Linked DNA regions of Ramlibacter pinisoli. The protein of the gene in region 2 interacts with the protein of the main gene of each other region in a pairwise test. Links are inferred from orthologs where the notes say so. Each region holds a gene or a part of one and is shown on either strand. Other genes may lie near its edges. The genes, in order: GON04_RS23985 and mrdA.

Region 1 (14,410 bases), on a different replicon or contig from region 2:
TTGGGCGCCACGCAGCGGAAGCCGCCGTGCTCGGGCCGCGCGAAGTGCGCCAGCAGCTCGTCCCAGACGAAGGCCGCTTCCGGGAAGCCGTGCAGGAACACCAGCACCGGCCGGCCGCGCGCGCCGCTGGCGCGGCAGCTCAGCGTGATGCCGTGCGGCAGCGCGAGCGCGAAGGTCTCGATCACGGTTCGCCGTCGTGGGTCCACTGCCACAGCAGCAGTGCGGTCTCGCCCACGCCCTGGCGCTTCAGGGCCGAGAACAGCTTCACCTCGCCGCCGGCTGCCTGCAGGCGCGCGATCGACAGCGCCTTGGCCGCGTCGCTGCGGGTGAGCTTGTCGGCCTTGGTCAGCAGCACCAGGAACTTCAGGCCGGCCTCGACCCGCGGCCGGATCACCTCCAGCAGGATGTCGTCCAGCTCCGTCAGGCCGTGGCGCGGATCGCACAGCAGCACGACGCCGCGCAGGTTGGGACGGCTGACCAGGTAGTTGGCCATCACCTGCTGCCAGCGCAGCTTGTCCTGCTTGGGCACGGCCGCGTAGCCGTAGCCGGGCAGGTCGGCCAGCACCGCGTCGGTGATGCCCTGCTTGCCGAGCGAGAACAGGTTGATGCTCTGGGTGCGCCCCGGGGTCTTGGAGGCGAACGCCAGCCGCTTCTGCTGGGTGAGGGTGTTGATGCAGGTGGACTTGCCGGCATTGGAGCGGCCGACGAAGGCGATCTCCGGGTGCTCGTGCGGCGGCAGGAATTCCAGCTGCGGGGCGGTGGTGAGGAAGCGGGCCGTGTGCATCCAGCCCAGGGCCCGTTCGGCGGGGTCCTTGGCTGGCGGCGCGGTTCGCGCGGGTGCGGGGCTCGCGCCGGGCGGTGGGGGCATGGGAGGGGGAGTCCAGCCGGGAAGGGGAACCCGGGAGGCGCATTGTAGAATCGCCGGGTTTTGCGCCGAAGAACCACCTACTGACATGAAGTTGCTTGCCACCCTGCTGACGGCCGCGTTCCTGGCTGCGCCCGCGCTCCCCACCTTCGCCCAGCAGCACGGCAATGCGCCGGCCGAGAAGCCGGCGGCCGCGCCCGCCAAGCCGGCCGCCCCGGCCAAGCCCGACCTGGCCCAGGGCGAGTCCAAGTTCACTGCCGTCTGCGTGGCCTGCCACGGCGCCGGCGGCAATTCGGGCATCCCGGCCAACCCCCGGCTGTCGCAGCAGCACCCCGAATACATCGTCAAGCAGCTGCAGGAATTCAGGGCCGGCAAGCGCAAGAGCGCCGTGATGCAGCCGTTCGCGTCGCAGCTGAGCGACGACGACATGCGCAACATTGCCGCCTACGTCGGCTCCAGTCAGGCCAAGCCGGGCTTCGCCCGCGACAAGGAGCTGGTGTCGATGGGCGAGAAGATCTACCGCGGCGGCATCGCCGACCGCCAGATCGCCGCCTGCGCCGGCTGCCACAGCCCGAACGGCTCCGGCATCCCGGCCCAGTACCCGCGCCTGTCCGGCCAGCACGCCGATTACACGGCGGCCCAGCTGACGGCGTTCCGCGACGGCGCGCGCGTCAACAGCGTGCAGATGACCCAGGTCGCCGCCAAGCTGAACGACCGGGAAATCCGGGCCGTGGCCGACTACATCGCCGGCCTGCGTTAATCGCGGGCCACGCCGTCGGGAACCAAGCGGGTCCCGGCGCACACTACAGCTAGGCGGGTGTCCCAGGGACGCCCGCCTTCTTCTTTTTTGCCGACCGCCATGACCGCCGCCACCGAGGGCCTGCGCCCCGCGACCATCTCCCCGCGCCTGCGTGCGCTGGTGGAACTGCTGTCTTCGATGCGGTTCGCCATCTCCCTGCTGACGGTGATCTGCATCGCCTCGGTGATCGGCACCATCCTGAAGCAGGCGGAACCGGCGGCGAACTACGTCAACCAGTTCGGGCCGTTCTGGTCGCAGCTGTTCCTGGCGCTGCGGCTCAACACGGTCTACAGCGCCTGGTGGTTCCTGCTGATCCTGGCCTTCCTGGTCACCAGCACCTCGCTGTGCATCGCCCGCCAGACCCCGAAGATCCTGGCCGACCTGCGCACCCTCAAGGAGGGCATGCGCGAGCAGGCGCTGCAGTCGTTCAAGCACCGGGCCCAGGCCGGCGTCGACGGCTCGCCCGAGGTGGCGGCGCGGCGCATCGGCGACGCGCTCGCCCGCGCCGGCTGGAAGGTCAAGCTGCAGCAGCGCGCCAGTGCGCGCGGTGAAGGCTGGATGGTGGCGGCCCGCGCCGGCGCCGCCAACAAGATCGGCTACCTGGCCGCGCACAGCGCCATCGTGCTGGTCTGCCTGGGCGGCCTGTCCGACGGCGACCTGATCGTGCGGGCCCAGATGCTGCTGGGCGGCAAGACGCCTTATGCCGGCGGCGGCATGATCGCCGACGTGCCGGCCCAGCACCGGCTCGGGGCCGCCAACCCCACCTTCCGCGGCAACCTGCTGGTGGCCGAGGGCACGCAGGCGGGCACCGCGGTGCTGTCGCAGCCCGACGGCATCCTGCTGCAGGAGCTGCCATTCTCGATCGAGCTGAAGAAGTTCATCGTCGAGTACTACTCGACCGGCATGCCCAAGTTGTTCGCCAGCGAGATCATCATCCACGACAAGGAAACCGGCGAGGCGGTGCCGGCGCGGGTGGAAGTCAACCACCCGGCGCGCTGGCGCGGGGTCGAGATCTACCAGTCCAGCTTCGACGACGGCGGCTCCAGCGTGAAACTGGCGGCGGTGCCGATCAACGGCGAGAGCAAGCGCTTCGAGCTGCAGGGCGTGATCGGTGGCACCTCGCAGCTGGCCAAGGGGCAGGGCACGGGCGCCGAGACCATGACGCTGGAATACACCGGCCTGCGCGTGATCAACGTCGAGAACATGGGCGAGGCCTCGCGCAGCGGGGCCGACCCGCGCAAGGTCGACCTGCAGGTCTCCCTCGGCCAGCACCTGGGCGCCGCCAACAAGGCGGGAGGCAAGAAGGAGCTGCGCAACATCGGCCCGAGCATCAGCTACAAGCTGCGCGATGCGGCCGGCCAGGCGCGCGAGTTCAACAACTACATGCTGCCGGTCGACATGGGCGACGGCGTGCCGGTGTTCCTGCTCGGGATGCGCGAGACGCCGGCCGACCAGTTCCGCTACCTGCGGGTGCCGGCCGACGACAAGGGCTCGCTCGACGGCTTCGTGCGCCTGCGCGCGGCCCTGGCCGATCCCGCCGCCCGCCGCGAGGCGGTGAGCCGCTATTCGGCCAAGGCCACGGATCCTTCCAAGCCGGAGGTCACCGAGCAGCTGGCCGGGTCGGCCGCCCAGGCCGTGGCCCTGTTCGCGGGCGATGCTGCGGCTGGCGGCAAGGGGGCCGGCCTGGGCGCCGTGTCCGACTACCTGGAGGCCCGGGTGCCCGAGGCCGAGCGCAACCGCGCCGGGGAAGTCGTGGTGCGCATCCTGGGTGGCGTGCTGTTCGAGCTGGCGCAGCTCACGCGCGAACAGGCCGGCCTGCCGGCGCTGGCCAGCGACGAGCGCACCCAGGCCTTCATGGCGCAGGCCGTGATGGCGCTGAGCGACTCCTTCCTCTACCCGGCACCGATGGCGTTCCAGCTGCAGGACTTCCAGCAGGTGCAGGCCAGCGTGTTCCAGGTCACCCGCTCCCCGGGCCGCAATGTGGTCTACCTGGGGTGCGCTTTGCTCATCATCGGCGTTTTTGCCATGCTCTATGTCCGCGAGCGGCGCCTGTGGGTCTGGCTGACCCCGGACACCGGCGGCAGCGCGGCGGCGATGGCGCTGTCGAGCAACCGCCAGACCCTGGACGTCGACCGCGAGTTCGCCAGGCTACGCACGCAACTGCTGGGATCTTGATGAACACCGCCACCACCACCATCACGCTCGACCACGGCTTTCTGTCCCGCCGGCGTCCGCTCGACTGGGCGTTCGCGCTGCTGGTCGTCGTCGCCGGCCTCTATGCGTTCGGCCGCTACGCGGCCCACATGGACGTGTACGAGAAGGGGATCCTGCTGGCCAGCATCCCGGCCGCCATCTGGCTGGGCTGGTTCTGGCGGCCGCTGCAGGCCCTGATGGTGGGCGTGGGCGCCCTGTCGCTGCTGGCCATCGGCAGCTACCAGGGGTCGCTCGCACGGGCCGACTCGGTCTTCTGGCTCAAGTACTTCCTGTCGAGCCAGTCCGCGATCCTGTGGATGAGCATGCTGTTCTTCATGAGCACGGCCTTCTACTGGCTGGGCGTCGCCAGCCGGACGCAGGCCGACACCATGGAGCGCATCGGCTCGCGCCTGGCCTGGGCGGCGGTCACCCTGGCCCTGGTCGGCACCATGGTGCGCTGGTGGGAGAGCTACCTGGTCGGGCCGGACGTCGGCCACATCCCGGTCAGCAACCTGTACGAGGTGTTCGTCCTGTTCTGCTGGCTGACGGCGCTGTTCTACCTGTACTTCGAGGCGCACTACGGCACCCGGGCGCTGGGTGCCTTCGTGCTGCTGGTGGTCAGTGCGGCGGTCGGTTTCCTGCTCTGGTACACCGTGGTGCGCGAAGCCCAGGAGATCCAGCCGCTGGTGCCCGCGCTCAAGAGCTGGTGGATGAAGCTGCACGTGCCGGCGAACTTCATCGGCTACGGCACCTTCGCGCTCTCGGCCATGGTGTCCTTCGCCTACCTGATCAAGCAGCACGCCGGCGAGACCAGCTGGTGGAAGCTGGCGCCGCTGTGGCTGCTGGGGGTGGTGCTGTGCTTCGAGCCGGTGGTGTTCCGCCAGACCGTGGGCGGCGGCAGCGCCTACTGGGCGGTGTATTTCGGCATCGCCGCGCTCATCGTGGCCAGCATCCTGTGGAGCCGGCGCCGCATCGCCGAGCGCCTGCCGTCCTTCGAGGTGCTGGACGACGTGATGTACAAGTCCATCGCGGTCGGCTTCGCCTTCTTCACCATCGCCACCGTGCTGGGCGCCCTGTGGGCCGCCGAGGCCTGGGGCGGCTACTGGAGCTGGGATCCGAAGGAGACCTGGGCGCTGATCGTCTGGCTGAATTACGCGGCCTGGCTGCACATGCGCCTGATGAAGGGGCTGCGCGGCACCGTCTCGGCCTGGTGGGCGCTGGTCGGCCTGGCCGTCACCACCTTCGCCTTCCTGGGCGTCAACATGTTCCTGTCGGGTCTCCACAGCTACGGCACGCTGTGAGATGGATTCCGGTGTAAGGTCCGGCCGCGAAATCCGTCCAACGGGCAACGCCCCGCAAACAAGAGGACCTGCATGCTGATCAAGACCGGCCGCGACGGCTACATCCATCCGACTTCCAGCGAGATCACGCCGCAGGCGGTCTACCGGCAGCGGCGCGAGATGCTGCGGTTGCTGGCCACCGGTGCGGCCGGTGCCGCCCTGGCGAGCTGGGCCGGCCGCGAGGCGCTGGCCCAGTCGGTCCAGCGGCCCGGCAAGCTGGCCGCCCTGGCGGGCCAGAAGTCGTCGGTCGCCGGTGCGGTGACGATGGAGAAGGTCACCGAGTACAAGGACGCGAGCAGCTACAACAACTACTACGAGTTCGGCACCGACAAGGGCGATCCGGCCCACAACGCCCACACGCTCAAGACGACGCCGTGGACGGTGGAGGTCGACGGGCTGGTCAAGAAGCCGGGCAAGTACGCGCTGGACGACCTGCTCAAGCTCGGCGCCCAGGAGGAGCGCATCTACCGCCTGCGCTGCGTCGAGGGCTGGTCGATGGTGATTCCCTGGGTGGGCTACTCGCTGGCGCAGCTGCTGGAGAAGGTGGAGCCGCAGCCGGGTGCCAAGTTCGTCGAGTTCCACACCCTGGCCGACCCCAAGACGATGCCCTTCGTCGGTTCGCGCGTGCTCGACTGGCCCTACGTCGAGGGCCTGCGCATGGACGAGGCCTTGCACCCGCTGACGCTGCTGGCGTTCGGCATGTACGGCGAGGTGCTGCCGAACCAGAACGGCGCGCCGGTGCGGCTGGTGGTGCCCTGGAAGTACGGCTTCAAGAGCGCCAAGAGCCTGGTGCGGGTGCGCTTCACGGACAAGGAGCCGAAGACGGCCTGGAACAAGGCCGCCGCCAACGAGTACGGCTTCTATTCCAACGTCAACCCGAACGTCGACCATCCGCGCTGGAGCCAGGCCACCGAGCGCCGCATCGGCGAGGACGGGCTGTTCGCCAAGAAGCGCAAGACGCTGATGTTCAACGGCTACGAGGCCCAGGTGGGGCAGTTGTACGCCGGCATGGACCTGAAGAAGAACTACTGATGGCCGCGCCCGCCGCGCGCGGGCGGCGCGCGCTCCTGCTCCATCCGGCCGCCAAGCCCGTCCTGTTCATCGCCGCGCTGCTGCCGTTCGCGTGGCTGTTCTACGCCGCGCTGACGGACCAGCTGGGCGCCAACCCGCAGGAGTACCTGATCCGCTCGCTGGGCGACTGGACCCTGCGCTTCCTGTGCCTGACGCTGGCCGTCACGCCGCTGCGCACCATCGCCAACCAGCCGGCGCTGCTGCGCTTTCGCCGCATGCTGGGCCTGTTCACGTATTTCTACGCCTGCCTGCACCTGCTGGGCTACGCCTGGTTCGACATGGGGCTGGAGTTCGACGAGATCGCCCGCGACATTGCCAAGCGGCCCTTCATCCTGGTGGGCTTCGCCGGCTGGCTGCTGCTGACGCCGCTGGCGGCAACCTCGTTCAACCGCGCCATCCGGGCGCTGGGCGCGGCCCGCTGGCAGCTGCTGCACCGGCTGGTGTACGCCATCGCCGGCCTGGCCATCCTGCACTTCTTCTGGATGCGGGCCGGCAAGAACAACTTCACCGAGGTGGCCGTCTATGCGGCCATCCTCGGCGTGCTGCTGGGCTGGCGCGCGTGGCGCCGGCTGCGCCCGGCGCCTAGGGCAGCAGCCGTTCGCCCCGCAGCAGGTCGCTGACCTTCTCGCGCTCGCGGATCAGGTGCGCCCGGTCGCCGTCGACCAGCACCTCGGCCGCGCGGCCCCGGGTGTTGTAGTTGCTGGCCATGCTCATGCAATAGGCGCCCGCCGACAGCACCGCCAGCAGCTCGCCCGGCTGCACGGCGAGCCGGCGCTCGTGGCCGAGCCAGTCACCGCTTTCGCACACCGGCCCGACCACGTCGTACAGGGTCGCCGATGCGTCGGCGGCGGCGGCCACAACCGGCTCGATGCCGTGCCAGGCTTCGTACATGGCCGGCCGCGGCAGGTCGTTCATGGCGGCATCGACGATGCAGAAGTTCTTCTGCTCGCCCGGCTTGAGGTACAGCACCTCGGTCAGGCAGACGCCGGCGTTGCCCACCAGCGAGCGGCCCGGCTCGATCATCAGTTCGCGGTCGCCGTAGCCGCGCGCATCGAGCTTGCGCAGCAGTTCGGCCCACAGGGCGTCGGCGGCCGGCGGGGTGTCGCCGCGGTAGTCGATGCCCAGGCCGCCGCCGAAGTCGATGTGGCGCAGCCGCACGCCGGCGGCCTCGACCGCGTCGACCAGGTCGAGCACCCGGTCCATGGCATCCAGGTAGGGCCCGCTCTCGGTGATCTGCGAGCCGATGTGGCAGTCGATCCCGACCACCTGCAGGTGCGGCAGTTCGGCCGCCCGCTGGTAGGCGTGCAGCGTGCGCTCGTGCGCGATGCCGAACTTGTTGCCCTTCAGCCCGGTGGAGATGTAGGGGTGGGTCTTGGGGTCGACGTTGGGATTGACGCGGATGCTCACCGGCGCGGTGCGGCCCATCACGGCCGCCACCTCGTCGAGCACCTCCAGTTCGGGCTCGCTCTCGACGTTGAAGCAGCCGATGCCGGCTTCCAGCGCCCGCGCGATCTCGGCGCGGGTCTTGCCGACGCCCGAGAAGATGACGTCGGCGGCCTTGCCGCCGGCCGCCAGCACCCGTTCGAGCTCGCCGCCCGAGACGATGTCGAAGCCGCAGCCGGCGCGCGCGAACACCTGCAGCACGGCCAGTGAGGAGTTGGCCTTCATGGCGTAGCAGATCTTCGAGCGGCGGCCGGCGAAGCCGCGCTGGTAGGCCGCCAGCGCCGCCAGCATGGCGGCCTGCGAATAGATGAACAGCGGCGTGCCGTACTGGCGCGCCAGCTCGGCCACGCGGACCTGCTCGACGTGCAACTCGCCGCCGGTCCAGGCGATGTGGGGATGGCCGGGATGGGTCATGGGCGCACCGTGCTGGTGTTGCCGGCCGCGGGGGGCAGATCCTGCGGCGGCATCGCCGCAGGGGCCGGCGGGGCGGCGGGATCGGAGGCGGCGCGGGTCGGGTTGAGCGACTGCGGCAGGCTGGCCCGGCCGGCGGCAGCCGGCTCGGTGGGCAGGTAGAGCGGACCGCGCTGGCCGCATGCCCCCAGCAGCAGCGCGGCCGCGACTGCCAGGGCCGGCCGCCGGGGCACGCTGCATAGAATGGAATCGAACGTCAACATCGCAAAATTGTAATGACCGACCCTGAATACATGGACCGCGCCGAGGCCTTGCTGCGGCAGGTGGAAGCCGGATGCGACCGCATCAACGACGACACCGACACGGACATCGACAGCCAGCGGGTCGGCGGCATGGTCACCCTGACGTTCCGCAACGGCAGCCAGATCATCGTCAACCTGCAGAAGCCCCTGCACGAAGTGTGGCTCGCCGCCCGGGCGGGCGGCTTCCACTACAAGTTCGACGGCAGCAGCTGGATGGACACCAAGGGCCAGGGCGAGTTCTTCGCCAGCCTCGCCCGCCACGCCAGCGAGCAGGCCGGCGAGGCGCTGGACTTCAGCGCCTGAGGGCGGCCGCCGCCCTTCAGTTGCGGAACAGGTCGAGGATGCTGCGCCGTTCCTCGGGCGGCCGCGACGGCGAGGGCGCCGAGTTGCCGTCCGGCGCCGGCGACATCGCCGGCCCCAGGGGAACGCTGGCCGGCCGCGCCGGCCCCGCGCCCGACGTGCCGCTGATCGGCACCGGTTCGACCTGCGGGGTCGGGGTCACGCCCAGGCTGCTGACGCCGCCGCCACGCGAGTACTCCTCGTAGAACCACTCGCCGCCGACGTTGACCACGCCCTCGGGCGCCGTCGGCACCACCTCGGGCACCCCCTTCAGGGCGGTCTCCATGAAGTTGATCCACACCGGCAGGCTCATGCTGCCGCCGGTCTCGCGGTCGCCCAGCGGCCGCGGGTTGTCGTATCCCATCCAGACGATGGCCACCACCGAGGGGTGGAAGCCGTTGAACCAGGTGTCGATCGAGTCGTTGGTGGTGCCGGTCTTGCCGTACAGGTCGGGGCGCTTGAGCACCTGCTGGGCGCGGGCGGCCGTGCCGGAGCGGGTGATCTCCTGCAGCAGGCGGTCCATCACGAAGGCGTTGCGGGCGTCGATGGCGCGCACCGCCTCGGTAGGCAGCGGCGGCTGGGTTTCCACCAGCACCTTGCCCTTGTGGTCGACGATGCGGCTGATCAGCCACGGGTTGACGCGGTAGCCGCCGTTGGCGAACACCGCGTAGCCGGTGGCCATCTGCATTGGCGTGACCGAGCCGGCGCCCAGCGCCATGGTGAGGTAGGGCGGGTGCTTTTCGGGCTCGAAGCCGAAGCGGCTGATCCAGTCCTGCGCGTTCTGCGTGCCCACGGCCTGCAGGATGCGGATGGACACCATGTTCTTGGACTTGGCCAGCGCCGTGTGCAGCGGCATCGGGCCCTCGAACTTGCCGTCGTAGTTCTTCGGCTCCCAGGGTTGCCCGCCGGTGACGCCGGCGTCGAAGAACAGCGGCGCGTCGTTGACGATGGTCGCCGGCGTGAAACCCTTCTCCAGCGCCGCCGAGTAGATGAAGGGCTTGAAGCCCGACCCCGGCTGGCGCCAGGCCTGGGTGACGTGGTTGAACTTGTTCTTGTAGAAGTCGAACCCGCCCACCATGGCCAGCACGGAGCCGTCCTTGGGGTCGAGCGCCACGAAGGCGCCCTCGACCTCGGGCAGCTGGGTGATCTCCCAGGTGCTCTTGGGCGTCTGCATGACGCGGATGACGGCGCCCGGGCGGATCTTGATCTTGGGCGGCGCCTTGTCCGACAGGCCCGACTGGGCCGGACGCAGGCCGTCGCCGGTGATCTCGAAGCGGTCGCCATTCTGGCGCACGGCGATGATCTTCTTGGGGCCGGCTTCCAGCACGACGGCCGACATGACGTCGCCGTTGTCCGGGTGGTCGGCCAGGGCGTCGTCGATGGCGTCTTCCTGCTCCTTGCGGTCGGCCGGCAGGTCGATGAACTCCTCCGGGCCGCGGTAGATCTGCCGCTTCTCGTAGTCCATGATGCCCTTGCGCAGGGCCCGGTAGGCGGCCTCCTGCTGCACCGACTTGACCGAGGTGACGACGTTCAGGCCGCGCGTGTAGGCGTCGTCGCCGTACTGCGAATAGACCAGCTGGCGCACCGTCTCGGCCACGTACTCGGCGTGCACCCGGCCGTGCTCGTTGGGCGGGCGCACCTTCAGCTCCTGGCGCTTGGCGGCCTCGGCCTGGGCGGACGTGATGAAGCCGTTCTCCTCCATCCGCTCGATGATGTAGAGCTGGCGCGTGCGGGCCCGGCTGGGATTGCTGATCGGGTTGTAGGCCGACGGGGCCTTGGGCAGGCCGGCCAGCATGGCCGCCTCGGCCACCGTCAGGTCCTTCATCGGCTTGCCGAAATACGCCTCCGAAGCCGCCGCGAACCCGTAGGCGCGGTTGCCCAGGAAGATCTGGTTCATGTAGATCTCGAGGATCTGGTCCTTGGTGAGCAGGTGCTCCAGCTTGAACGTCAGCAGGATCTCGTAGAGCTTGCGGGTGAACGTCTTCTCGGACGACAGGTAGACGTTGCGGGCCACCTGCATGGTGATGGTGGAGGCGCCCTGGCTCTTGGCCCGGCCCAGGTTCGCCACGGCGGCGCGCACCAGGCCCTTGTAGTCGACGCCGCTGTGCGAATAGAAGCGGGCGTCCTCGATGGCCAGCACCGCGTTCTTCATCACCGCCGGGATCTCGGCGATGGGCGTCAGGTTGCGCCGTTCCTCGCCGAACTCGCCCAGCAGGACGCCCTCGGCCGAAAACACGCGCAGCGGCAGCTTGGGCCGGTAGTTGGACAGCTCGGAGATGTCCGGCAGGTTGGGGTAGGCCACCGCAAGGGCGACCCCGGCCACGATGACCGCCGAGGCGACGGCGGCCAGCGCACCGCCCACCAGCCAGAGGAAGGCCTGCAGGAGTCGGCGCTTCCAGGTCGGACCGCGGCGGGACGAGCCGCGCCCGTCGGAAGAGGAATCAGAGGGCATAGGGGGGTGGGCAGGAGCCCATGGGCATTATAAAAATCGGCCCGGCCGGCCACGGTCGAGTTGTTGCAGCGCAGCAAGAGACAAGATGCACGACAGGTCCGAGGATGCCCGTCGAGCTTGCGCAAGAGCCGTCACACGCGTGGCTGTTTGGCAACGTTTCGTACGGGCCAGAGGGGAAAATTCCTTTGGGCGACAAGGATGTTACTGCTAGCATTGAAGTGGAATCTTAAGTTTGTTACCGCCTGAATCGGCGGGCAGGAGACCGAGTTGATCTCTCTGGGATCGTTGTTCAGCCGGCAACCGGCGCCCTTGCTGGGCTTGGATATCAGCTCATCCAGCGTCAAGCTGGTCGAGCTCGGCCGTGACAAGTCCGGCGCCCTGGTCCTGGAGCGTTGCGCCATGGAACCGCTGGAGCGCGGCTGGATCACCGACGGCAACGTCGAGAAGTTCGACGAGGTGGCCGAGGCGATGCGCCGGCTCATCAAGAAAAGCGGCACCCGCACCAAGAATGTCGCCATGGCGCTGCCGCCGTCGGCCGTCATCACCAAGAAGATCATCCTCCCGGGCGGCCTGTCCGAGCAGGAACTCGAGGTGCAGGTCGAGACCGAGGCCAACCAGTACATCCCATTCTCGCTCGACGAAGTGAGCCTGGACTTCTGTGTGGTCGGGCCCAGCACCACCTCATCCGGGGATGTCGAGGTGCTCATCGCCGCCTCGCGCAAGGAAAAGGTCCAGGACCGCCAGGGCCTGGCCGAGGCCGCCGGCCTGAAGCCGGTGATCATCGACGTCGAGTCGTACTCGTCGCGCCTGGCCGCCGGTCGGCTGATCCAGACGCTGCCGGCCAACGGGGTGGACACCATGGTCGCCCTGTTCGAGGTCGGCGCCTTCACCACCAGCATGCAGGTGATCCGCAACGACGAGGTGCTGTACGACCGCGACCAGGCCTTCGGCGGCGCCCAGCTCACCCAGCTCATCGTGCGCCAGTACGGCTTCTCGCCCGAGGAGGCCGAGGCCAAGAAGCGCAGCGGCGAGCTGCCCGACGACTACGAGGCCACGGTGCTCAAGCCGTTCGTGGACAGCATGGCGCAGGAAGTGGCCCGCGCCCTGCAGTTCTTCTTCACCAGCACCCCGCACAACCGCGTCGACCACATCATGCTGGCCGGCGGGTCGGCGGCGCTGCCCGGCCTGAACGACGCCGTCACCGCCCAGACCTCGTTCCCCTGCGGCCTGGCGAACCCGTTCGACGGCATGGTGATCGGCGACGGCGTGCGCGAGAAGAAGATGCGACGCGAAGCCCCGTCGTACCTGACGTCCTGTGGCCTGGCCATGCGGAGGTTCCTGCAGTGATCCTGATCAACCTCCTGCCCCACCGCGAGGCGGCCCGCAAGCGCCGGCGCGAGGCGTTCTTCGCCTCCCTGGGCGTCGCGGCCCTGTTCGGCGGTGTCATCGCCGGCGCCATCTTCCTGTGGTTCCAGGCCCAGATCTCGTCGCAGCAGGACAAGAACGCGCTGCTCGACCGGGAGATCAAGAAGCTGGAAAGCCAGATCCGCGAGATCTCCACCCTGCAGCAGGAGATCGCCGCGCTGCGGGCCCGCCAGCAGGCGGTGGAAGACCTCCAGTCCGACCGCAACCTGCCGGTCCACCTGCTCAACGAGCTGGTGCGGCAGCTGCCCGACGGCGTCTACATCACCACCGTCAAGCAGGACAACCAGACCGTCACCCTCACCGGCGTGGCGCAGTCCAACGAGCGCGTCTCGGAGCTGCTGCGCAACCTGGGCAACAACAGCGCCTGGCTCACCCGGCCCGAGCTGGTCGAGATCGTGGCCGGCTCCGTGAACCTGGGCCCGCGCGAGCAGCGCAAGGTCTCGAACTTCAACATGCGCGTGCGGCTGCTGCGCTCCAGCGAGGTGACCAAGCCCGCCGGAGCCGCCTCGGCCCCGACCTCGCCCGCCGCCACCGCGGCTGCCTCGGCGCCCGCCAAGACCTGAAGCACCATGGCCACCACCGCTGTCCCCAAATTCGACCTGGCCGGCCTCCAGCAGAAGGTCGCCGCGCAGTTCCGCGGGCTCGACCCGAACGACCCCGCGTCCTGGCCCCTGGTGCCTCGCCTGGCGGCCTGCCTGGCGCTGATGGTCGCCATCGTGGTCGCGCTCTGGTTCGTCTGGCTCACCAACTCCGACCAGGAACTGGACCAGGAGATCGCCAAGGAAAAGTCGCTCAAGGAGGACTACTCCAAGAAGCTGGCCCAGGCCGTCAACCTCGATGCGCTGAAGAAGCAGCGCGAGCAGGTGCAGCAGTACGTCACCCAGCTGGAAAAGCAGCTGCCCAGCAAGGCCGAGATGGACGCGCTGCTGTCGGACATCAACCAGGCGGGCCTGGGCCGAAGCCTGAGCTTCGAGCTGTTCCGGCCCGGCCAGGTCAACGTCAAGGAGTACTACGCCGAACTGCCGATCGCCCTGAAGGTGACTGGCCGCTACCACGACATCGGCTCGTTCGCCTCCGACATCGCCAACCTGTCGCGCATCGTGACCCTGAACAACGTCGGCGTCACGCCGGGCCGCGACGGCATGCTGTCCATGGACGCCACGGCCAAGACCTTCCGCTACCTCGACGCCGACGAAGTCGACAAGCAGCGCAAGGCGTCCGCGCCCAAGGGAGCCAAGAAATGATGCCGACCCGCCTCGCCGCCGCCCTGGCCGTCGTGCTGCTGGCCGGTTGCGGCGCCTCCCACCAGGAGGAGACGCTGGAGTGGATGAACCAGCAGCGGGCCCAGACCCGGCCCAAGGTGCAGCCCATTCCCGAGCCCAAGCAGTTCAGCCCCCAGGCCTACACGCAGGAAACGGCGTTCGACCCGTTCAGCAACCAGAAGCTGACGCAGGCCCTCAAGCGCGAGACCACCCAGTCGACCTCCAGCGCGGCGCTGCTCGCGCCCGAGCTCGCGCGCCGCAAGGAGCCGCTCGAGGGCTTCCCGCTCGACACCATGTCCATGGTCGGCAGCCTGCTCAAGCAGGGCCAGCCGGTCGCCCTGGTTCGCGTGGACAACCTGCTGTACCAGGTGCGCCCCGGCAACTACCTGGGCCAGAACTACGGAAAGATCACCAAGGTCGGGGAGGCCGAGGTCGTCCTGCGCGAGATCGTGCAGGACGCCGCGGGCGAGTGGATCGAGCGCAGTGCGACGCTCCAATTGCAAGAGAG
Region 2 (14,342 bases):
CTATGTCGTGCACTTCAAGCCCGACTTCCACCATGGCGGCAGCTACGTCGGCATGGCGCTGCTGCGGCCCAACGGCGAAGTGCGCGACTGACGCAGGCAGTCCGGATCGAAGGCGCCCGCGGGGCGCCTTTTCTGTTTGGGGGCTGGTGGCCGCGTGGCCGTCAGTCGACCAGCAGCAGCGCCGCGGCGCCGAGCAGGGCGCCCATGCCCATCATCTTGCGCAGCTGCCGGCGCGGGGCCACGCCGCGGCGGGCCCAGGCCGCCAGGCAGACGGCCAACGACAGGCTGGCAGCCACGAGGGCGAGGAGGTCGTCTCCGAAGTCCATGTTGATGCGCCGTGGATTGGAACCCGCAGGATAGCCCGTCCGGCGCCGGTGTGGGTAAGCGGTTGATCCGGCTGGCTCAGCCGAGCACCGGCTCGTCCGGCAGCTCGTTGGGGTTGGCCGCGCCAGGGGCCGCCGGGAAATGTTCCACCAGCAGCGCCGAGACCTCCGCCAGCGCCTGCGTCAGGCCTTCCTCGAAGCGCTGCTCGCGGAACGCGCTGCCCATGCGCTGCACGATGCGCTGCCACTCGCCGGGATCTACCCGCTGCGCCAGGCCGCGGTCGGCCACGATCTCGATCGCATGCTCGACCAGCAGCAGGTAGATCAGCACGCCGTTGTTCTGCTCGGTGTCCCACACCCGCAGCTTGCCGAACAGGACCACGGCCCGCTCGCGCGCCGTGGCATCGCGCCACAGATAGCTCAGGGGCAGCGCGGCCTCGATGCAGATGCGCACCTCGCCGGTGTGGCGCTGCTCGCTCGCGCCCACCCGGCGGGTCAGCCGTTCCACCAGCTCGGGCGGCAGTGCCCGGCGGGCGTCGTCGTCGTGCCAGCGGTGGCGCAGCAGGCGGGCGAGGCGGGCCAGCATCACCAGTCCCCCGAGGCGCCGCCGCCACCGAAGTCGCCGCCGCCGCCGGAACTGAAGCCTCCGCCACCGCCGCCACCGCCGCCGCTCCAGCCCCCACCACCGCCGCCGCCGAACCCGCCGCCACCGATCCAGGGCCCTCCGCCCCAGCTCCGCTGGCGGGCACCGCCCAGGCCGGCGGTGGAGAACAGCGAGAAGAGCAGGGCCACCAGGGCCGCCACCGCAGCGACCAGCAGGCTCTGCGTGAACAGCAGGGCGAGCGTGCCGATCGCACCGCCGGTGGCCAGCGAGCCGAGCCGGCGGCCGAGCAGGCCGCGCAGCACGGCACCGCCTATCGGCACGGCGAAGAACAGGAAGATGGCACTGTCGACCCAGTCGAAGCCGGCGCTGCCCTGGCGCGACGGCGGCGGCGCGGGCGCCGGCAGTGCCTCGCCGCTGATGCGCGCGGTGAGCTGGTCGATCGCCGCGCGCAGGCCGCCGGCGAAGTCGTTCTGCCGGAACCGGGGCGTGATCGCGCTGTCGATGATCTGCCGCGCCGCCAGGTCCGGCACCGCCCCTTCCAGCGTCTTGGCGACCTCGATGCGCGCCTTGCGGTCGTCCTTGGCAACCACCAGCAGCACGCCGTCGCCGACCTCGCGCCGACCGATCTTCCATGCGTTGGCGACCCGGTTGGCGTAGCTGGCGATGTCCTCGGGCTGGGTGGTCGCGACCATCAGCACGGCGATCTGGGTGCCCTTGCTGCGCTCGAAGGCGGCCAGCTTGTCCTCCAGGCCCTGGTGCTCGATGGCGTCGAGCGTGCCGGTCTGGTCGATGACGCGGGCGGCGAGCGCCGGCACCGGCTGGACGTCCTGGGCGCAGGCCAGGCCGGCCCAGCACAGGGCGGCCAGGACGAGCGCGAGGAGGCGCTGCACGCCGGCGCCGCCCTACTTCTTCGGGGTGCCGAAATCCACCTGCGGCGGGGCCGTGATCTGGGCCTCGTTCTGCACCGTGAAGCTGGGCTTGGGCTGGTAGCCGAACGCCATGGCGGTGAGGTTGGTCGGGAAGCTGCGCGCCAGCACGTTGTACTGCTGCACCGCCTGGATGTAGCGGTTGCGCGCCACGGTGATGCGGTTCTCGGTGCCTTCGAGCTGCACCCGCAGGTCGCGAAAGCCCTGGTTGGCCTTCAGGTCGGGGTAGCGCTCGCTCACCACCATCAGCCGGCTGAGGGCGCTGGAGAGCTCGCCCTGCGCCTGCTGGAACTTCTGGAACGCCTCGGGGTTGTTCAGCACCTCGGGCGTCACCTGCATCGAGGTGGCCTTGGCGCGCGCCTCGACCACCTTGGTCAGCGTCTCCTGCTCGAAGTTGGCCTCGCCCTTCACGGTGGCCACCAGGTTGGGCACCAGGTCGGCGCGGCGCTGGTACTGGTTGAGCACTTCCGACCAGGCGGAGCGGGTCTGTTCGTCGAGCCGCTGGAAGTCGTTGTAGCCACAGCCGGACAGGGCCAGCACGGCAGCGAGGACCACGAGCCAACGTTTCATCCGGCTTCTCCTTGGAGGGGTGGGCGACGGTAGCATAGATGCGATGGGCGAGTCGCCGATTCAAGCCCTGCGGGCGGCTGCGCGCGGGGCCGGCCCGGCGCCTGCGCGCGGGTTGCGGCTGGTCATCGCGGGCGCCACCGGCGTGCTGGGCAACGAGGTGCTGCGCCGCCTGGTCGGCCAGCAGCGCTACGCCGCAACCCAGGTGCTCGCGCGCGAGCCGATCACCGCCGGCCTGCGCGGCGTCGGCACGACCCTGGTGCCCAACGACGACCCGGCCAGCTGGCCGCCGGGCGCCGCCGATACCGGCATCGTGCTGTTCGACCCGCCGCGCCTGTTCCACGACCGCGAGCGGGCGCTGTGGACGCCCACGCCGCAGCAGCTGCCGGCGCTGGCGCAGTGGATGCGCCGCAGCGGCGTCGGCACGCTGGCGGTGGTGCTGCCGCACGCCCAGGCGCGCCTGCCCGAGGCCCTCAAGCGCGGGCTGGCCAGCCTGGACGAACACGCCGTCGCCACGCTGGGCTTCGACCGCCTGCTGATCGTCCGCTCGGCGCAGAAGCCGGCGCCGGCCGGCGGAGGCGCGCTGCTGCCGCGGCTGGCCCGCTTCATGTTGTCCGTGTTCGGCTACATGGTGCCCAGCAGCGAGCAGCCGGTGCGCTCGCCCAAGGTGGCCGAGTTCGTGTCGGCCGCGCTGCAGGCGTCGCCGCCCGGCATCCACATCGCGTCGTCCGAGCTGGTGTGGCACGCGGCCCAGGGCGACGTGCAGCGCGCCGTGCACGAGTGGCTGGGCGCCGAATCCGGCTAAATTGCGGGCCATGCGCAAGTCCAAACTGCAGGCGGCCAATCTGGAAGGCAACGCCGACGACGTGGAGGCGGCGTTCTACGACGCGCTGCAGAACGCCGACATCGACAAGCTGATGGCCTGCTGGGCCGACGAGGACGACATCGTCTGCATCCACCCGGGCGGCCCGCGCGTGGTCGGCGCCGTCGCCATCCGCGCCACCTTCGAGGCCATGTTCGCCAACGGCAGCATCCGCGCCTGGCCCGAGCGGGTGCGCAAGATCGAGTCGCTGGCCAGCTGCGTGCACAACCTGCTGGAGAAGGTGGAGGTGCTCACGCCGCAGGGCCCGCGCCACGCCTGGGTAATCGCCACCAACATCTGGCACAAGACCGCGCAGGGCTGGCGCCTGGTCGCGCACCACGCGAGTCCCGGCACGCCGAGCGAGATCCAGGAGGTCTCCGGCACGCCGTCGGTGCTGCACTGATGGACGCCGCGGCGCGTGCAGCGGCGGCGGCCGGGACCGACGTTGGCGACTACGCGGCGCCCCGCTGGCTGCCGGGCGGCAACCTGCAGACCATCTGGCCGGCGCTGTTCGGCCGCCGCACCCTCGCCGGCGCACCGCGCTACCGGCGCGAGCGCTGGACCACGCCGGACGGCGACTTCATCGACCTCGACTGGCTGGACGACGCCGCGCCGGCCGCCGGCGCGCCGCTGCTGGTGCTGTTCCACGGCCTGGAGGGCTCCTCGCGCAGCCACTACGCCGAGGCTTTCGCCGACGTGGCGCGGGCGCACGGGCTGGCGTTCGTGGTGCCGCACTTCCGCGGCTGCAGCGGCGAGATCAACATGGGGCCGCGGGCCTACCACTCGGGCGACCACGAGGAGATCCACTGGGTGCTGGAGCGCCTGCGCGGCCGGCACGCCGGGCCGCTGCTGGCCGTGGGTGTCTCGCTGGGCGGCAATGCGCTGATGCGCTGGGCCGGCGAGGCCGGCGAGCAGGCGGTGCGGCTGGCCGGCGCGGTGGCGGCGGTGTGCTCGCCGCTCGACCTGGCGGCCGGCGCGGTGGCGATCGGGCGCGGCTTCAACCGCCTCGTCTACACCAGCATGTTCCTGCGCACCATGCGCCCCAAGGCGCTGCGCAAGCTCGGCCAGCACCCCGGCCTGTTCGATGCGCAGGCCCTGCGCGCCGCGCGTGACCTGTACGCCTTCGACAACGTGTTCACCGCGCCGCTGCACGGCTTCCGCGACGCCGACGACTACTACGCCCGGGCCTCGGCCAAGCCGTACCTGCCGGGCATCCGCATCCCGGCGCTGCTGCTCAACGCGGCCAACGATCCGTTCGTGCCGGCCGCCAGCCTGCCGCCGCTGCACGCGCACGGTGCCTGGGTCACGCAGTGGCGGCCGGCGCAGGGCGGCCATGTCGGCTTCCCGGCCGGACCCTGGCCCTCGCACGTGCAGTGGATGCCGCGCGCGGTGACGGCGTGGCTGCTGCGCAGCCTGGGGCGCCCGGCGGCCGCTTCGCCCTGAGGCGCGGCGGCGGCAGCAGCGCTAGCGGCGGGCGCGCACCGGCACCGCGCTGGCGGCCGGCAGGGCGACGGCTGCGGCCGCGGTGGCAGCAGGTGCGGACGGCGCACTGGCGGGGCCGGCAGGCACCGAAGCGGCCGCCACCGGGCCGCTGGCCGTGGCGGCCTGGGCGCCCGGCCAGGCGATGTCGGCGGCGTTGCGCGGCTTGCCGACCGGCGTGGTGGCCTGGCCCTTCTGCACCGCCGCCATGTCTTCCTCGCTCGGGTACAGGCCCTGCAGCCAGTAGTCGAACACGCGGCGCGCGATCGGCGCCGCGTTGGCGCCGCCGAAGCCGACGTTCTCGACCACCATGGCCAGCGCGATCTTCGGCTCCTCGGCCGGCGCATAGGCCATGTACAGGGCGTGGTCGCGGTGGCGCTCGTCCATCTGCGAGGCGTTGTACTTCTGGTTCTGCGCGATCGTGATGACCTGGGCCGTGCCGGTCTTGCCGCCGCTGGTGTAGGCGGCGCCGCGGAACGCCGCCGCCGAGGTCCCCTCGATGTTCACGCCCACCAGGGCCTTGCGGATGACGGCCAGGTTCTCCGGCCGCGCCGTGAGCTGGCCGACCTGCTCGGGCGCGATCTTCTGCGACTGCCGGGTGCTGAGGTCGACCACCTCGCTGACCAGGTGCGGCTTCATGCGAGCGCCGTTGTTGGCCACCGTGGCCGTGGCGGTGGCGATCTGCAGGATGGTGAAGTTGTTGTAGCCCTGCCCGATGCCCAGCGAGATGGTCTCGCCGGCGTACCACTTCTGCTGTTCGGGCTTGCGGTAGGCGCGGCGCTTCCACTCGGTGGACGGCAGCAGCCCGCGCGACTCGCCGGCGATGTCGATGCCGGTGATCTCACCGAAGCCGAAGTGCGACATCTGCTCGTGCATGAGGTCCACGCCCATGTCGTTGGCGAGCATGTAGTAGTAGGTGTCGCACGACTGCACGATCGAGCGGTACATGTCGACCATGCCGTGCCCGCCTTCCTTGTCGTCGCGGAACTTGTGGTTGCCGAACCAGAAGTAGCCCGGGTCCGAGATGGCCTGGCTGGGGGTGCGCTTGCCGGTCTCCAGCGCGGCCAGCGCCATGAAGGGCTTGAAGGTCGAGCCGGGCGGGTAGGTGCCGCGCAGCGCGCGGTTGAGCAGCGGCTTGTCGATCGACTCGTTCAGGGCCTGCCAGTTCTCGACGTCGATGCCGTCGACGAACAGGTTGGGGTCGAAGGTGGGCTTGGAGACGAAGGCCAGGATCTCGCCGGTGCGCGGGTCCAGCGCCACCAGGGCGCCGCGCCGGTTGCCGTACAGGTCCTCCACCAGCTTCTGCAGCCGGATGTCCAGGCCCAGCTTGACGGTGTTGCCGGGCGTGGCGGGGCTGCTGGCCAGCTTGCGCACGGCGCGCCCGCCGGCCGAGGTCTCGACCTGCTCGACGCCGGTCAGGCCGTGCAGCTGGCGCTCGAAGCTGTGTTCCACGCCCAGCTTGCCGATGTATTCGGTGCCGCGGTAGTTGGCTTGGTCCTCGTCGTCCCAGTCCTCCATCGTCTTCTTCTCGGCCTGGTTGATGCGGCCGATGTAGCCGATCACGTGGCTGGCCAGCTCGCCCCAGGGATAGTTGCGGAACAGGCGGGCCTTGATCTCGACGCCGGGATAGCGGTAGCGCTGGGCGGCGAACTTCGCCACTTCCTCGTCGGTGAGCTTGGTGCGGATGGGCAGTGACTCGAAGCCCTTGGACTCCTCCAGCAGCTTGCGGAAGCGCCGCTTGTCGCGCGCCGTGATGTCGATCACCTGGCCCAGGTCCTCGATCGTGCGCTCCAGCGTGTCGGTCAGCCGCGAGGGCGTGATCTCCAGCGTGTAGGCCGAGTAGTTGGTGGCCAGCACGATGCCGTTGCGGTCCAGGATCAGCCCGCGGTTGGGCACGATGGGCACGATCGCCGTGCGGTTGTTCTCGGCCTGCTCGCTCAGGTCCTCGTGGCGGTACACCTGCAGGTAGACCAGCCGCATGGCCAGCAGCAGGAAGCACACCAGCACGACCAGGCTGGCGGCCAGCACCCGCGTGCGAAAGCGCGAGAGATCGGCTTCGACGTTGCGCAGTTCGGTCATGGGGCGGTCAGCGTGCGGTGGGCGGCGTGGTCGACGGCATCCGGGTCCTGTCCACGCCCACCGTCCGGCGCGGGACGTGCGACCTCAGAGGGGCCGATTTTCGTCCGGATCGGGCGCGCGGCGCTGGGGCGCCAGCAGCAGCACGCTCACCACCGGCCACAGGAGGGCTTCGATCACGGGCGCGAGCAGGAACGAGACACCCGGGAACGCGCCGCCGGCGACCAGGCGCACCACCAGCTCGATGGCATGGGCGGCGGCGAACAGCGGCAGCACCTGGACCGCCTGCGAGGGGACCGTGAACCACAGCAGGCGGCGGTGGATGGCGATGGCCCCGAAGCTGAGCGCCGTGTAGGCCAGGGCGTGCTGGCCGAGCAGCGAGGCCTGCTGCACGTCCATGACGATGCCGAACAGGAATGCGGCGCCCACGCCGATGCGCAGCGGCTGGTGCACGGCCCAGAACACCAGCGTCAGCGCCAGCAGGTCCGGCATCCAGGCCACCCGGCCGAGCGGCAGCACGTTCAGCACCAGCGCCACCAGCAGGCTGGACCAGATGAAGAGCGGGTTGGCCGGCAGCAGCAGCTGCTGGCCGGGACGCATGATCATGGCCGTGCCTCCCTGCCGGCGTGCGCGTGACGCAACGGACGGTCGCTGCTCATGCCCCGCCTCCCGGGCCCTTCCTGGGCACCTTGACCGGCGGCGGCGCGTCGATCGGTGGCCGCGGCGGGATCTGCGCCGCCACCGGCTTGAGCACCATGACATGGCGGGCGCCGTCCACCAGCGCCTGCGGCACGCAGTAGATGCGGGCGAAGGCCGAGTCGGCACGCCGCTCGACCTTGTCGACCTTGGCCACCGGCAGGCCGGCCGGGTAGACGCCGTCGACCCCGCTGGTGGTGAGCAGGTCGCCCGGCTGCACGTCGGCATTGCCGGCCATGAAGCGCAGTTCGAGCGCACCGGCGTGGGCGCCGGTCGGATCGCCATAGGCCACGCTGCGCGACCCGGTGCGGGTGTTCAGCACCGGGATGGCCTGGTCGCGGTCGGTGATCAGGGTGACCTCGCTCATGAGCGGGTGGGCGCGCGTGACCTGGCCCAGCACGCCCGATTCGTCGATGACCGGCGAGCCCTCGGTGATGCCCTGCGCCAGGCCCTTGTCGATGACCACCTTGCGGGTGTAGGGATCGGCGGCGTCGTACAGCACCTCGGCCGCCTGCGCCGTGGTGGCCAGGCGCTCGCGCAGCTCGAGCAGCTTGCGCAGCCGGGCGTTCTCCAGCGTCAGCTGCTCGACCTGGTTGGCCCGCTGCGACTGCTGGGCGAGCTTGACGCGCGCCTCGGCCTCCACCGCCTGCGCCCGGCCGAGAGACTCGAAGTACTCGGCGCCCTGGCGCAGGGCCAGGATGGGCTGCAGCGCGACCCATTGCACCGGGTAGAGCACGGTGGCCACCGCCGCGCGCAGCGGCTGCGTGATGTGGAAGCGGGTGTCGGCCACCATCAGGAACAGCGCCAGGGCGCTGAACACCATCAGCTTGGACAGCGCCGAGGGCCCCTGCTTGAAGAACGGCGGCGGCGTGCGGTCGAGCGTGCCTAAGGGCATGGCGGGCAACCTTGCTGCGCCGGGATGGCGGCGCCGGAACGCGGCTCGGGGACAGGAAGCTGGAGGGGGTTCATGGCGCGCGGCGCCGGTCAGCTGTGCCGCACCGCCGCCCGGTCAGCCCGCGCGGCGGCGACGGCCGTCATTCGGACGTGAAGATCGAGCCCAGGCGTTCCATGCGTTCCAGCGCGATGCCGCAGCCGCGCACCACGCAGGTGAGCGGGTCCTCGGCCACCAGCACCGGCAGGCCGGTCTCCTCGGCCAGCAGGCGGTCGAGGTCGCGCAGCAGGGCGCCGCCGCCGGTGAGCATCATGCCGCGCTCGGCGATGTCGGCGCCCAGCTCGGGCGGCGTGCTCTCCAGTGCGTTCTTCACCGCCGAGACGATGTTGTTCAGCGGGTCGGTGAGCGCCTCCAGGATCTCGTTGGAGGAGATGGTGAACGAGCGCGGCACGCCTTCGGAGAGGTTGCGGCCCTTGACCTCGATCTCCTTGACCTCGCTGCCCGGGAAGGCGGAGCCGATGTTCTTCTTGATCGCCTCGGCGGTGGGCTCGCCGATCAGCATGCCGTAGTTGCGGCGGATGTAGGCAATGATGGCGTCGTCGAAGCGGTCGCCGCCCACCCGCACGCTGCCCTTGTAGACCATGCCGCCCAGCGAGATGACGCCCACCTCGGTGGTGCCGCCGCCGATGTCGACCACCATGGAGCCGGAGGCCTCGCTCACCGGCAGGCCGGCGCCGATGGCGGCCGCCATCGGTTCCTCGATCAGGTAGACCTCGCTGGCGCCGGCGCCCAGCGCCGACTCCCGGATGGCGCGCCGCTCGACCTGGGTGGAGCCGCAGGGCACGCAGATGATGATGCGCGGGCTGGGCTTGAACACGCCGCGCGGGTGCACCATCTTGATGAACTGCTTGAGCATCTGCTCCGTGACGGTGAAGTCGGCGATGACGCCGTCCTTCATCGGCCGGATGGCCTCGATGTTGCCCGGCACCTTGCCCAGCATCGCCTTGGCCTCGTGGCCCACCGCCTGGATGGTCTTCTTGCCCTGCGGGCCCCCTTCGTGGCGGATGGCGACGACCGACGGCTCGTCGAGAACGATCCCCTTGTCCCGGACGAAGATCAGCGTGTTGGCGGTGCCCAGGTCAATGGCCAGGTCGGTTGACAGGTACCGACGGAACGCTCCGAACATGGGGGGGATTCCTCTTCTTCTGCGAAAGCGGCCCCGAAGGGCCGTCACCAAAGGCGGGATAATACCTGATCCCCTGTGAATAACTGCCAACGCGACAGCACGTCCTGCCGCGCTTACAACTGGTTTCGCCCCCGTTTTTCGCCATGGCCCTGACCCCCGACGACATCCGCCGCCTGCAGCACCTGGCGCGATTGGAGCTGCAACCGCCCGAAAGCGAGCGCATGCTCACTCAGATCAACGGCTTCTTCGGCATCGTCGAGGCGATGCGGGCTGTGGATACCGCGGGGATCGAGCCGCTGGCGCACCCGGTCGCCGCCATCCAGGAGGTCCAGCTGCGCCTGCGCGACGACGTCGCCAGCGAGCCGAATGCGCGCGAGGCCAACCAGCGCAGCGCGCCGGCCGTCGAAGCCGGCCTGTTCCTGGTGCCCAAGGTGATCGAATGAGCGACGCCCTGCACCAGCTGTCCGTCGCCGCCCTGGCGCAGCGCCTGCGCGACAAGCAGGTCTCGGCCGTCGAGGTCGCACAGCACTTCCTGGCCCGCGGCCAGGCCCACCAGGGGCTGGGCGCCTTCCTGGCCACCGACGAGGACGTCACGCTGGCGCAGGCCCGGGCCGCCGACCAGCGGCTGGCGGCCGGCGACCCGGCGCCGCTGCTGGGCGTGCCGATCGCCCACAAGGACATCTTCGTCACGCGCGACTTCCCCAGCACCGCCGGCTCGCGCATGCTGGCCGGCTACCGGTCGCCGTTCGACGCCACCGTGGTGCGCAAGCTGGCCGAAGCCGGCACCGTGACGCTGGGCAAGCTCAACTGCGACGAGTTCGCCATGGGCTCGTCGAACGAGAACTCGGCCTTCGGGCCGGCCCGCAATCCCTGGGACACCAGCCGCATCCCGGGCGGCTCCTCCGGCGGCAGCGCGGTGGCGGTCGCCGCCCGGCTGGCGCCGGCCGTCACCGGCACCGACACCGGCGGCTCGATCCGCCAGCCGGCCGCGTTCTGCGGCATCACCGGCATCAAGCCGACCTACGGCCGCGCCTCGCGCTACGGGATGATCGCCTTCGCCTCCAGCCTCGACCAGGCCGGCCCGATGGCGCGCAGCGCCGAGGACTGCGCGCTGCTGCTGTCGGCGATGTGCGGCCCCGACCCCGACCGCGACTCGACCTCGCTCGACCTGCCGGCCGAGGACTACACGCGCGGCCTGGGCGCGTCGCTGGACGGCCTGCGCATCGGCGTGCCGAAGGAGTTCTTCGGCGAGGGCCTGGCGGCCGACGTGCGTGCCGCCATCGACGCGGCGCTGCAGCAGTTCGTCCGCCTGGGCGCGCGCCTGGTCGAGATCTCGCTGCCGCGCACCGAGCTGTCGATCCCGGTCTACTACATCATCGCGCCGGCCGAGGCCTCGTCCAACCTGTCGCGCTTCGACGGCGTGAAGTTCGGGCACCGCGCGGCGCAGTACGACGACCTGGTCGACATGTACCGCAAGACCCGGGCCGAGGGCTTCGGCGACGAGGTCAAGCGCCGCATCATGATCGGCACCTACGTGCTCTCGCACGGCTACTACGACGCCTACTACCTGCAGGCGCAGAAGATCCGCCGCATGGTGGCCGACGACTTCCAGGCCGCGTTCGCGCAGTGCGACCTGATCGCCGGCCCGGTGGCGCCCAGCGTCGCCTGGAAGCTGGGTGGGCATGGCGGCGATCCGCTGGCCGACTACCTGGCCGACATCTTCACCCTGCCCGCCTCGCTGGCCGGCCTGCCGGGCATGAGCCTGCCGTGCGGCTTCGGCGAGGGCGGGCTGCCGGTCGGCCTGCAGCTGATCGGCAACTATTTCCAGGAGGCCCGGTTGCTCAGCGCCGCCCACCAGTACCAGCAGGCCACCGAGTTCCACCTGCGCCAGCCGGAGGGCCTGCAATGAGCAAGCTGGTCCAGGGCTGGGAAGTGGTGATCGGCTTCGAGACCCACGCGCAACTGGCCACCCACTCCAAGATCTTCAGCCGCGCCGCCACGGCCTTCGGCGCCGAGCCGAACACCCAGGCCAGCGCGGTCGACCTCGCGCTGCCCGGCACGCTGCCGGTGATGAACCGCGGCGCGGTCGAATGCGCCATCAAGCTGGGGCTCGCCGTCGGCGCCACCATCGCGCCGCGCAGCGTGTTCGCGCGCAAGAACTACTTCTATCCCGACCTGCCCAAGGGCTACCAGATCAGCCAGTACGAGATCCCGGTGGTGCAGGGCGGGGTGGTGGAGTTCCTGCTGGGCGAGGAGAGGAAGTCGGTGCGGCTGGTGCGCGCCCACCTCGAGGAGGACGCCGGCAAGTCGCTGCACGAGGACTTCGTCGGCCAGACCGGCATCGACCTGAACCGCGCCGGCACGCCCTTGCTGGAGATCGTCACCGAGCCCGACATGCGCTCCACCGACGAGGCCGTCGCCTACGCCAAGGAGCTGCACAAGATCGTCACCTGGATCGGCATCTGCGACGGCAACATGCAGGAGGGCAGCTTCCGCTGCGACGCCAACGTGTCGGTGCGGCGCCCCGGCGGCCCGCTGGGCACGCGGCGCGAGATCAAGAACCTGAACAGCTTCCGCTTCATGCAGCAGGCGATCGACTACGAGATCCGCTGGCAGATCGGCGAGCTGGAGGACGGCCGCGCCATCGGGCAGGCCACGGTGCTGTTCGATCCCGACACCGGCGAGACGCGCGCCATGCGCACCAAGGAGGACGCGGCCGACTACCGCTACTTCCCCGATCCCGACCTGCCGCCGCTGGTGGTCGCGCCCGACTGGGTGGAGCGCGTGCGCGCCGCCATGCCGGAGCTGCCGCGTGCGATGGCGGCGCGCTTCGTGGCCACCTACGGCCTGCCCGAGTACGACGCCACCACCCTGACCCAGAGCCCGGCGATGGCGGCTTACTTCGAGGCCGCCGCCAAGGCCTGCGGCCAGCCCAAGCTGGCCAGCAACTGGATCATGGGCGAGGTGTCGCGCCGGCTGAACGCGCAGGAGCTGGCCATCGAGCGCTCGCCGGTGCCGGCCGCCACGCTGGGCGCGCTGATCGGCCGCATCCACGACGGCACCATCTCCAACAACGCTGCCCGCCAGGTGTTCGAGGCCCTGTGGACCGGCGAGGGCGCCGACGTCGATGCCCTGATCGAGGCCAAGGGCCTGCGGCAGATGAGCGACACCGGCGAGCTGGACCGCATCCTCGACGGCATCCTGGCCGCCAACGCCGACAACGTGGCGCAGTTCAAGGCCGGCAAGGACAAGGCGTTCAACGCGCTGGTCGGCCAGGCCATGAAGGCGACCAAGGGCAAGGCCAACCCGGCCCAGGTGAACGAGCTCCTGCGCAAGAAGCTCGCGGGCTGATCAGCGGCGCGGCCGGGAGGCGCCGTTGGCCGGCAGGCTGGCGGCGTTCTGGGCCCAGAGCGACTTCAGGCGCCCCAGCTCGTCGTCGAAGCGCCGCGTGATGCGCTGCCGCTCCTCGGCCTGCGCCGCCAGCAGGCGCTTTTGCGCCGCCAGGTTCTGCTCGTTCTCCTCGATGGCGCGCCGGATGCGGTTCTGCTGGATGACGTCGGTGCCGGCCGACTTCTCGTCCCTGGCCAGCTGCTCGCGCTGCTGCTGCAGGTCGGTCACGCGCCGCTCGCCGGTGGCGATGGCGCTGTCGACGCGCGACAGGGCGTCGTCGCGCTCGCTGCGGTGGCTGGCCTCGTCGGGGTAGCGGTTCAGGAGCACGCGGTCACGCCGCTTGCGCTCGATGTCGCGGGCCCGGTCCTCCTCGGCCCTGCGCACCCGCTCCTCCTCGGCCGCGCGTTCGTCGCCCGTGGGCGAGGGGGCCAGGCGGCCGCGGACGATGCCGCTGCTGCCGTATTGCTTCTGCTCGCGGTCCAGGCACTCCATGTTGGGACGGTCGGAGGTGATGCGCTGGCCCCGGGCATCGACGCAGGAATAGATGACGGATCCCGGCAGGGCCTGGGCCGATGCCGCTCCGCCCGCGGCGGCGACCGCCAACCCGACCCACCAGATGCCCCTGCCGCGCAATGCCATGTCCCCGTCGTCACTCCACGCCGTAACGCCGGCGGTAGGCCTCCACCCGTGCGTGGTGCTCGCCCAGTTCCTCGCCAGCGTGGCGCTCGAGATACTGGAGCAGGTCGGCCAGCCTGGCAATCGCGCACACCTGCAGACCGAGCTGATTGCGCACGTATTGCACGGCGCTGTGGTCGACGTCGCGACCGTCCTCGGTCGCCTTCTCCTGCCGGTCCAGGGCGATGGCCACCGCGTGCGGGGTGGCGCCGGCGGCGCGGATCAGGGCGATGGACTCGCGCGCGGCGGTGCCGGCCGACATCACGTCGTCGACGATCAGCACCCGCCCGCGCACCGGCGCGCCGACCAGGGTGCCGCCCTCGCCGTGGTCCTTGGCTTCCTTGCGGTTGTACGCGTAGGGCACGTTGCGGCCGTCGCGCGCCAGTTCGATCGCCACCGCGGCGGCCAGCGGGATGCCCTTGTAGGCCGGCCCGAACAGCATGTCGAACTCGATGCCGGAGGCGAGGATGCGGCGTGCATAGAATTGCGCCAGCTGGCCGAGCTTGGCGCCGTCGTCGAACAGCCCCGCGTTGAAGAAATACGGGGACATCCGACCGGCCTTGGTCCTGAACTCGCCGAAGCGCAGCACGCCGGCTTCCACGGAGAACTGCACGAAGTCCTGCGCCAGGCTGTCCTGGCGGGGCGCTGCCAGCATGGGAAATTCCT

The links.
Region 1: the proteins of mrdA (region 2) and GON04_RS23985 interact in binary tests that used the Escherichia coli proteins (3 or more experiments, as listed by UniProt). The link is inferred for Ramlibacter pinisoli from one-to-one orthologs.

The regions. Positions count from the first base shown.
Region 1 is NZ_WSEL01000009.1:1,999,501-2,013,910, reverse strand. Bases 8,480-11,528 are described here. They hold GON04_RS23985 (penicillin-binding protein 1A), read right to left. Parts: upstream 11,216-11,528; coding sequence 8,744-11,215; downstream 8,480-8,743. Other genes in these bases: GON04_RS23980 (pilus assembly protein PilM), read left to right, coding at 11,483-11,528; cyaY (iron donor protein CyaY), read left to right, coding at 8,480-8,727. In the rest of the region: GON04_RS24035 (alpha/beta fold hydrolase), read right to left, coding at 1-185; yihA (ribosome biogenesis GTP-binding protein YihA/YsxC), read right to left, coding at 182-868; GON04_RS24025 (c-type cytochrome), read left to right, coding at 954-1,625; GON04_RS24020 (cytochrome c biogenesis protein ResB), read left to right, coding at 1,725-3,839; c-type cytochrome biogenesis protein CcsB, read left to right, coding at 3,839-5,158; protein-methionine-sulfoxide reductase catalytic subunit MsrP, read left to right, coding at 5,231-6,229; GON04_RS24005 (protein-methionine-sulfoxide reductase heme-binding subunit MsrQ), read left to right, coding at 6,229-6,888; lysA (diaminopimelate decarboxylase), read right to left, coding at 6,851-8,125; LPS translocon maturation chaperone LptM, read right to left, coding at 8,122-8,385; more of cyaY, read left to right, coding at 8,398-8,479; more of GON04_RS23980, read left to right, coding at 11,529-12,562; GON04_RS23975 (PilN domain-containing protein), read left to right, coding at 12,559-13,203; GON04_RS23970 (type IV pilus inner membrane component PilO), read left to right, coding at 13,210-13,884; GON04_RS23965 (pilus assembly protein PilP), read left to right, coding at 13,884-14,410. UniProt on the Escherichia coli protein: Cell wall formation. Synthesis of cross-linked peptidoglycan from the lipid intermediates.
Region 2 is NZ_WSEL01000006.1:144,457-158,798, reverse strand. The notes cover bases 4,294-7,274. They hold mrdA (penicillin-binding protein 2), read right to left. Parts: upstream 6,841-7,274; coding sequence 4,747-6,840; downstream 4,294-4,746. Other genes in these bases: mreD (rod shape-determining protein MreD), read right to left, coding at 6,925-7,274; GON04_RS13855 (YheT family hydrolase), read left to right, coding at 4,294-4,725. Outside these bases: GON04_RS13890 (ABC transporter substrate-binding protein), read left to right, coding at 1-91; GON04_RS13885 (hypothetical protein), read right to left, coding at 162-326; GON04_RS13880 (TPM domain-containing protein), read right to left, coding at 403-909; GON04_RS13875 (TPM domain-containing protein), read right to left, coding at 909-1,817; GON04_RS13870 (LemA family protein), read right to left, coding at 1,830-2,423; GON04_RS13865 (hypothetical protein), read left to right, coding at 2,467-3,225; GON04_RS13860 (YybH family protein), read left to right, coding at 3,236-3,685; more of GON04_RS13855, read left to right, coding at 3,685-4,293; more of mreD, read right to left, coding at 7,275-7,443; rod shape-determining protein MreC, read right to left, coding at 7,493-8,428; GON04_RS13835 (rod shape-determining protein), read right to left, coding at 8,568-9,611; Asp-tRNA(Asn)/Glu-tRNA(Gln) amidotransferase subunit GatC, read left to right, coding at 9,755-10,054; Asp-tRNA(Asn)/Glu-tRNA(Gln) amidotransferase subunit GatA, read left to right, coding at 10,051-11,520; Asp-tRNA(Asn)/Glu-tRNA(Gln) amidotransferase subunit GatB, read left to right, coding at 11,517-12,962; GON04_RS13815 (DUF4124 domain-containing protein), read right to left, coding at 12,963-13,640; pyrE (orotate phosphoribosyltransferase), read right to left, coding at 13,651-14,331; GON04_RS13805 (exodeoxyribonuclease III), read left to right, coding at 14,342-14,342. UniProt on the Escherichia coli protein: Catalyzes cross-linking of the peptidoglycan cell wall. Responsible for the determination of the rod shape of the cell. Is probably required for lateral peptidoglycan synthesis and maintenance of the correct diameter during lateral and centripetal growth.